DNA from 2 places in the Scandinavium sp. M-37 genome. Region 1 is predicted to be linked to the other one. Evidence: predicted binding sites of a transcription regulator. Region 1 holds the regulator's gene; the other holds the start of a gene.
The links. Region 1 encodes sigma-54, which starts transcription at its own class of promoters, with help from an activator protein. Its sites were predicted from a motif close to GTTGGCACANNTTTCGCTNT; they were not measured.
Positions count from the first base shown of each region.

Region 2: ACG0Z5_RS07815 (amino acid ABC transporter substrate-binding protein) is a predicted target of sigma-54. The motif match lies at 2,280-2,299, and genes of this name have one in related genera.

Region 1 is NZ_JBIGIN010000024.1:11,990-16,415, reverse strand. Features, by position in the region: gene lptA (lipopolysaccharide ABC transporter substrate-binding protein LptA) at 1-469, shown strand, start outside; gene lptB (LPS export ABC transporter ATP-binding protein) at 476-1,201, shown strand; gene rpoN (RNA polymerase factor sigma-54) at 1,250-2,692, shown strand; gene hpf (ribosome hibernation promoting factor) at 2,715-3,002, shown strand; gene ptsN (PTS IIA-like nitrogen regulatory protein PtsN) at 3,060-3,551, shown strand; gene rapZ (RNase adapter RapZ) at 3,585-4,426, shown strand, end outside.
Region 2 is NZ_JBIGIN010000007.1:132,371-136,796, reverse strand. Features, by position in the region: gene gltK (glutamate/aspartate ABC transporter permease GltK) at 1-194, opposite strand, end outside; gene ACG0Z5_RS07820 (amino acid ABC transporter permease) at 194-934, opposite strand; gene ACG0Z5_RS07815 (amino acid ABC transporter substrate-binding protein) at 1,089-2,000, opposite strand; gene lnt (apolipoprotein N-acyltransferase) at 2,397-3,944, opposite strand; gene corC (CNNM family magnesium/cobalt transport protein CorC) at 3,967-4,426, opposite strand, start outside.

The DNA of each region.
Region 1 (4,426 bases):
TACCGATCAGCCGATTCACATTGAATCCGATCAGCAATCCCTCGACATGCAGGGGAACGTCGCGACGTTCACCGGCAACGTTATCGTCACCCAGGGCACCATCAAAATTAATGCTGACAAAGTGGTGGTCACCCGCCCGGCTGGCGTTAAAGGTAAAGAGACGATGGACGGCTACGGTAATCCAGCCACCTTCTACCAAATGCAGGACAACGGTAAACCGGTAAACGGCCATGCATCGAAGATGCACTATGAAGTCGCCAACGACCTGGTGGTTCTGACCGGTAATGCCTATCTGGAACAGGTCGATAGCAACATCAAGGGTGACAAAATCACCTATCTGGTGAAAGAGCAGAAAATGCAGGCGTTTAGCGAAAAAGGTAAGCGCGTGACCACGGTTCTGGTGCCATCGCAGCTGCAGGATAAGAGCGGCAAAACCACCACACCGGCTCAGCCTAAAAAGAGTAACTAAGACGTTATGGCAACTTTAACTGCAAAGAATCTTGCGAAAGCCTACAAGGGCCGTCGGGTCGTAGAAGACGTTAGCCTGACGGTCAATTCCGGCGAAATCGTCGGTCTGCTGGGCCCGAACGGGGCCGGTAAAACCACCACCTTCTATATGGTCGTCGGCATTGTGTCGCGTGATGCGGGTAACATCATCATTGATGATGACGATATCAGCCTGCTGCCGCTGCATGCTCGCGCCCGTCGCGGAATAGGCTACCTGCCGCAGGAAGCCTCTATTTTCCGCCGCCTGAGCGTGTTTGATAACCTGATGGCCGTGCTGCAAATCCGGGACGATCTCAGCAACGAGCAGCGTGTCGACCGCGCCAACGAGCTGATGGAAGAGTTCCACATTGAGCACCTGCGCGACAGCCTCGGCCAGGCACTTTCCGGCGGTGAACGTCGCCGTGTGGAAATCGCCCGTGCGCTTGCAGCAAATCCTAAATTTATCCTGCTGGATGAACCCTTTGCCGGCGTTGACCCCATTTCGGTTATCGACATCAAACGTATTATCGAGCATCTGCGCGACAGCGGCCTCGGCGTGCTGATTACCGACCATAACGTGCGTGAAACGTTAGCGGTCTGTGAGCGTGCTTATATCGTCAGCCAGGGGCATTTGATTGCACACGGTACGCCAGAACAAATCCTTCAGGACGAGCATGTTAAGCGTGTGTATCTTGGGGAAGACTTCAGACTCTGATAGGGTAGAGATAATTACCATTTCTGGCCGGAGAAATTTGCCCTGATTATGAAGCAAGGTTTGCAATTAAGGCTCAGTCAACAGCTCGCCATGACGCCGCAACTGCAACAGGCCATTCGCCTGTTGCAGCTTTCAACGCTCGAGCTGCAACAGGAACTTCAGCAAGCGCTGGAGAGTAATCCCCTGCTTGAGCAAACCGATCTTCACGAGGAAGTGGATTCACAAGAAGAAACCGACAACGAAGCCAACGATACGTTTGATACCGTCGATGCCCTCGAGCAGAAAGAGATGCCCGATGAGCTGCCCCTCGACGCCAGCTGGGATGAAATTTACACCGCTGGTACACCGTCGGGGACAGGCACTGACTATCAGGACGACGAGCTGCCAATCTATCAGGGTGAAACCACCCAGTCGCTTCAGGACTATCTGATGTGGCAGGTTGGCCTGACGCCGTTCTCCGACACCGATCGCGCCATTGCCACCTCTATCGTTAACGCCGTCGATGACACCGGCTATCTCACCGCCTCAGTGGAAGAGATCCTCGAAAGCATTGGCGACGACGAGCTCGATCTCGATGAGGTTGAAGCGGTTCTGAAACGCATACAGCGCTTTGATCCTGTTGGCGTTGCGGCAAAAGATCTGCGCGACTGCCTGCTGATCCAGCTTTCTCAGTTTGGCAAAGAGACACCGTGGCTGGCGGAAGCCAAAACGATTATCAGCGATCATCTCTCTCTGCTGGCCAATCACGATTTCCGCAGCCTGATGCGCGTCACGCGTCTGAAAGAAGACGTGTTGAAAGAAGCGGTGACGCTGATTCAATCACTGGACCCGCGTCCGGGTCAGTCTATCCAGACCGGCGAACCGGAATACGTCATTCCTGACGTGCTGGTACGCAAGGTAAGCGGCCGCTGGATGGTCGAACTCAATTCCGACAGCATTCCGCGTTTGCAAATCAACCAGCACTACGCCGGGATGTGTAATAACGCCCGTAACGATGCCGATAGCCAGTTTATTCGCAGTAATCTTCAGGAAGCGAAATGGCTGATCAAAAGCCTGGAAAGCCGCAATGACACGCTGCTCCGGGTGAGTCGTTGTATCGTCGAACAGCAGCAGGCGTTTTTCGAAAAGGGTGAAGAATTCATGAAGCCGATGGTGCTGGCGGATATCGCTCAGGCCGTCGAGATGCATGAATCGACTATCTCGCGCGTGACAACGCAAAAGTATCTTCACAGCCCAAGAGGCATTTTTGAGCTTAAGTATTTCTTCTCCAGCCACGTGAACACTGAAGGCGGTGGCGAAGCCTCGTCGACAGCGATTCGTGCCCTGGTGAAGAAGTTAATTGCCGCGGAAAATCCCGCGAAACCACTGAGTGACAGTAAGCTAACCACCATGCTGTCCGAACAGGGTATCATGGTGGCACGCCGCACCGTTGCAAAGTACCGAGAGTCTTTATCCATTCCGCCGTCCAACCAGCGTAAACAGCTGGTCTGACACAACCGATAAGGAAGACACTATGCAGCTCAATATCACAGGACACAACGTCGAAATCACTGACGCTCTGCGTGAATTTGTGAATACCAAATTTGCCAAGCTTGAGCAGTTTTTCGAACGGATTAATCAGGTCTATATTGTGTTAAAAGTGGAAAAGGTGACTCATATCTCGGATGCCACCCTGCATGTTAACGGGGGCGAAATTCATGCCAGTGCGGAAGGGCAGGATATGTATGCCGCAATAGACGGTCTTATCGACAAGCTTGCAAGACAGCTGACCAAACATAAAGATAAACTGAAACAACACTAATTGTCCGGCCGTGCGCCTGATCCGGCTCTTCGGGTCAGGCGGCACGCAGGTGAAATTATGATGAACAACGATTCCGCTCTGCAACTGAGCAATGTCCTTAACCAGGAATGTACCCGCAGTGCTGTTCACTGCCAGAGTAAAAAACGTGCGCTGGAAATTATCAGCGAACTGGCAGCTAAACAGCTGAGCATCCCGCCACAGGTGGTATTTGAGGCGATCCTGACCCGTGAAAAGATGGGCAGTACCGGCATCGGTAACGGCATTGCCATTCCACACGGCAAGCTGGAAGAGGACACCACGCGCGCCGTTGGCGTGTTCGTGCAGCTCGAAACCCCGATTGCCTTTGATGCGATAGACAATCAGCCGGTTGACCTGCTGTTTGCCCTACTGGTGCCTGCCGACCAGACCAAAACGCATTTGCATACGCTGTCGCTGGTCGCCAAACGCCTGGCGGATAAAACCATCTGCCGCCGTCTGCGCGGTGCGCAGAGCGATGAGGAGCTGTATGAAATTATCACCGGCGACGATAGCGGTGATGACGATGCCTAACGGTAAGTCGGTTGTCGTAAGGAGAAACGACTGATGGTACTGATGATCGTCAGCGGGCGCTCGGGTTCAGGGAAGTCTGTGGCTCTGCGTGCGCTGGAAGATATGGGCTTTTACTGCGTCGATAACCTGCCGGTGGTGTTGCTGCCGGAACTGGCGAAAAGCCTGGCTGACCGGCAGATCTCTGCTGCGGTCAGCATTGATGTGCGTAACATGCCGGAATCGCCGGAGATTTTTGAGCAGGCGATGGAAAATCTGCCTGACTGCTTCTCCCCGCAACTGTTGTTCCTCGATGCCGATCGCAACACGTTGATCCGTCGTTACAGCGATACGCGTCGTCTACACCCTCTTTCCAGCAAGAATCTGTCGCTGGAAAGCGCTATCGATCAGGAAAGCGATCTGCTTGAGCCGCTGCGTTCGCGTGCGGACTTGATTGTTGATACCTCTGAAATGTCGGTGCATGAACTGGCTGAAATGCTGCGTACGCGCCTGCTCGGCAAGCGTGAACGTGAGCTGACGATGGTGTTCGAATCCTTCGGCTTTAAGCATGGGATACCGATTGATGCCGATTACGTGTTTGACGTCCGTTTCCTGCCGAACCCGCACTGGGACCCGAAGCTGCGTCCGATGACTGGCCTCGATAAACCGGTTGCTGCATTCCTCGACCGTCATACAGAAGTTCACAATTTTATCTACCAGACGCGTAGCTATCTTGAGCTATGGTTACCTATGCTGGAAACCAACAACCGCAGCTATCTGACGGTCGCGATTGGTTGTACCGGCGGTAAACATCGTTCGGTGTATATTGCCGAACAGCTGGCTGACTATTTCCGCTCCCGCGGGAAAAACGTTCAGTCTCGTCACCGGACGCTGGAAAA
Region 2 (4,426 bases), on a different contig from region 1:
GAACGGAACACGTTCACGTAGGCCGTGGCAAACCACGCCAGCGGCTTGAACGTTGACAGGCGCATGACCGCCAACAGCGTGCCCCAGACAATCCCGATGATGATTGCGGTAACGGTGATTTTCAGGGTAATGACCAGACCTGCCAGCAGGTAGGGCATCGAAGGAACGATGGAACTCCAGTCAAACTCGTACATTATTTGCCTCCCATATTGCCCGGCAGGCGAACCTTACGTTCAACCAGATTCATCACCAGCATGATAATCGCGTTAATCAGGACGTAGGCCAGAGTGATGGCAGTGAAGGATTCCCAGGCATGCGCCGAGTAGTCCAGCAGTTTCCCGGCCTGCGCCGCCATGTCCACCAGACCGATTGTCGAGGCGATGGCCGAGTTTTTCACCAGGTTCATCATCTCGGAGGTCATTGGCGGCACGATCACGCGGTACGCATTTGGCAGCAGCACATATCGATAGGTTTGTGGCAGCGTCAGGCCCATTGCCAGCCCGGCGTTTTTCTGTCCGCGCGGCAGCGACTGAATCGCGGCTCGCACCTGCTCGCAGACGCGAGCAGCAGTAAACAGGCCCAGACACATCATTGAAGAGACAAAAAATTGAATGTTGGGATCAAGTTCTGACTTAAACCACATACCGAGGTTTTCCGGCAGCAGTTCCGGGATAACCAGATACCAGGTAAAGAACTGAACGATCAGCGGAACGTTACGGAACAGTTCAACGTACAGCGTCCCGATTCCGGAAAGGATTCGGTTGGGTACGGTACGCAGAATGCCGAACAGCGAGCCGACGAGGAAAGCGATAATCCAGGCCGTGACAGACAGCGCCACGGTGACCTGAAATCCGCTCCACAACCAGCCAAGATAGGTGGTGTTGCCGAACGGGGCTTGTTGCAGAAAAATACCCCAGTTCCAGTCGATTGACATAAATGGACTCCGAAAAAAAAGGGTAGCAGCGCTACCCTCGAAGATTGGTGAGAAGCTCTTTTCGCGCTGAATGGGGAACGACCACTCCGCGTATAGTCTGTCCATGCTTCCCGACAATCGAGAGGGCAGGCGAACCCGCCCATCGTTGTTTTAATTAGTTAAGTGCTTTGTCATTCGGTTCTTTGAACAGGGTCTTCATGTCGTCAGACAGTTCGAAGTTCATGTTCAGGTTCTTCGGTGGGATTGGGTTCTTGAACCATTTTTCGAACCACTTCGCCGCTTCACCCGAGGTCTGCGCCTGGGCAATGGTGTCATCCATCAGCTTCTTGAACTGCGGATCGTCTTTACGCAGCATACAGCCGTACGCTTCTTTAGACTGCGGCGTGCCGAGGATTTCCCAGTTGTCAGGTTTCTTCGCTTTTGCACGTTCGCCTGCCAACAACGCGTCATCCATCATGAACGCCACCGCGCGGCCGCTTTCCAAAGTACGGAAGGAGTCGCCGTGGTCTTTAGCACTGATGATGCGCATGTCCATTTTCTTATCATCGTTCAGTTTGTGCAGCAGCACTTCAGAGGTGGTACCGGAGGTCACGACCACCGCTTTGCCTTTCAGATCGGCGAAATCTTTGATTGGGCCACCTTTCTTGACCAGCAGGCGGGTGCCGACCACGAAGATGGTGTCAGAGAACGCAGCCTGTTTCTGACGCTCGAGGTTATTGGTGGTAGAACCACACTCGAAGTCAAAGGTTCCGTTCTGCAACAGCGGGATACGGTTCTGGGAGGTAATCGGGATCAGCTTTACCTGCAGGTCAGGTTTGTTGAGCTTCTTCTTAATAGCGTCAACGATAGCGTTGGAATAGTCCTGTGAGTAGCCGACCACTTTCTGCTGGTTGTCGTAGTATGAGAACGGTACGGATGATTCACGGTGGCCGACCACAATCACGCCATTTTTGGCGATTTTGTCCAGCGTGCTTTTGCCTGCTGCCGGCGCTGCATCATCGGCATGTGCCAGTCCGGCGGACATTCCCATCACCAGCATTGCTGCGGCCAGTTTACGTAATTGCATATCCAACTCCTTCCTTATCGTGGCGTCAGTGACGCGCAGATACCCATGTGAGTGTTGTGTTGTTATAGCCTGCCACTTGTGTGTGCAGTGTTAAGCCAGTTTGTTAACATTTAGTTTGGCTTAATGTAAAGATTTTGCTGCGATATTGTTTGTTTTTGCGAAGTGCGCCGCACCGTTTTAAGGCAAAAATGCTCCATTGCACCGAAAGGGTGCTACCGCTGAGCGTTATTGGTGCGACCGGGTTGCACTGAGGCAAATCACGCAGCTCTCTGAATTAACAAAGCAATTGGCGTGCCAGAAATGGGGGTGGGGCGAGGGGATAATTAGGGGGCAGGCTGATGCCCTCACCCCGGCCCTCTCCCGCAGGAGAGGGTGAAGGGACTAAAAACCATCGCATCAGCGACGGTTTTGCTGTTTACCTCGAAGGCTCATCACCAGGGCGCCAAAACCGAACAGTGCGGTGAGGATCCACAGTGGCCAGTTGCCGAAGCGGGCGTATGGCGTCAGGCCGGAGGTTGGCGTTACCGTGGTGGTCAGTACCTCACGAGTAAACTGCGGGATCATCGCCTGCACATCGCCGTGCGGATTAATCACCGCGGTAATCCCGTTGTTGGTGCTACGCAGCAGCGGTCGCGCCAGTTCCAGGGCGCGCATCCGTGCCATCTGGAAGTGCTGCCACGGGCCAATCGATTTACCGAACCACGCATCGTTAGAGATGGTCAGCAGGAAATCGGTATCCGGGCGGAGGTTGTCGCGCACCTGCTCGCCGAGAATAACCTCGTAGCAAATCGCCGGGGTCAGCTTCAGACCATGCGCCGAGAGCTGGGGCTGGACGTACGGCCCACGGCTAAACGATGACATCGGCAGGTCAAAGAACGGTGCCAGCGGACGCAGAATTGACTCCAGCGGTACAAATTCACCGAATGGCACCAGATGGTTCTTGTTGTACCGGTCGGTAGAGTTGTAGCTGTACGGGTTATCTTTGCCGAGCGTAATGATGGTGTTATAGGTGTCGTAACGGTTTTGGGCGTTAAGACGCGAATCGACGACCCCGGTTATCAACGAGCTGTTTTTGGCGCGCAACATATCGTCCATCATGCTGAGCAGGCGCTGCTGATTGATTTCGAGATCCGGAATGGCGGATTCTGGCCAAATGATGAGCTGTGATTTGCCCATGACTTTCTCGGTCGCATTGAGATAAATCTGCAGCGTGTTGATCAGCTCTTTTTCATCCCACTTCAGCGACTGAGGAATATTGCCTTGTACCAGCGACACCCCGGTGGTGCGCTCGGGTAGCAACTGATACCACTGGATATAGCGCAGTGGGAAAGGCAGGGCGAAGAGCACCACCGCCACGACCAGCGGACGCCAGTTGCGGGTCATTAACGCCAGCGCCAGCAGGCCGCTAACCATCATCAGCAGGAAGTTAATGGTCTCCACGCCCATCACCGGCGCGAGGCCTTTCAGCGGGCCGTCAATCTGGCTGTAGCCGAACTGCAGCCACGGGAAACCGGTCAACACCCAACCGCGCAGGAACTCGGTGATTTGCCACACCGCAGGTGCAGCAATAGCCACGCGAATCCAGGTCGCTTTTGGCCACAGACGCGAAAGCACCCCGGCGAATAACCCGGTATACAGCGACAGATATGCCGCGAGCAATACCACCAGGAAAACATTCACCGGGCCTGGCATACCGCCAAACTGCGCAATGCTGACGTACACCCAGTTGATGCCTGAGCCAAACAGGCCCAGCCCCCAGAAGTAACCAATCCAGGCACTTTGCAGCGGACGGCGGTTGAGGGTTAATCCTTGCAGCCCTATCAGCGACACAATCGCCGCAGGCCAGAAATCATAAGGTGAAAAAGCCAGCGTTCCGCAGGCACCAAAAAGTAGCGCCAGCAGCAGGCGAATGCGCTGGCGTTCAATCAGAGAGGCAAATGCCATTTAGCGTTGTCGTCCCGTAAAATTAGTCTTCCAGATTGGGCTGTGGCGCATCTTCCGGAAGTTTGACATGTACCTGGATGATACGTCGGCTGTCAGCCATCGCAACTTTGAACTGGTAACCATCAATGACAATCGATTCACCGCGCGCAGGCAGGTGACCGAACGCCTGCATGACCAGGCCGCCGATGGTATCAACTTCGTCGTCGCTAAAGTGCGTGCCGTAGGCTTCGTTGAAATCTTCAATCGAGGCCAGTGCGCGAACGGTCCAGGTGTGACGGCTCAGTTGACGGAAATCGATGTCATCTTCTTCATCGTATTCGTCTTCAATTTCGCCGACGATAAGTTCGAGGATGTCTTCGATGGTCACCAGACCCGAGACGCCGCCAAATTCGTCAATCACAATCGCCATATGGTAGCGCTGAGAGCGGAACTCTTTCAGCATACGGTCAACCCGCTTGCTTTCCGGCACCACCACCGCCTGG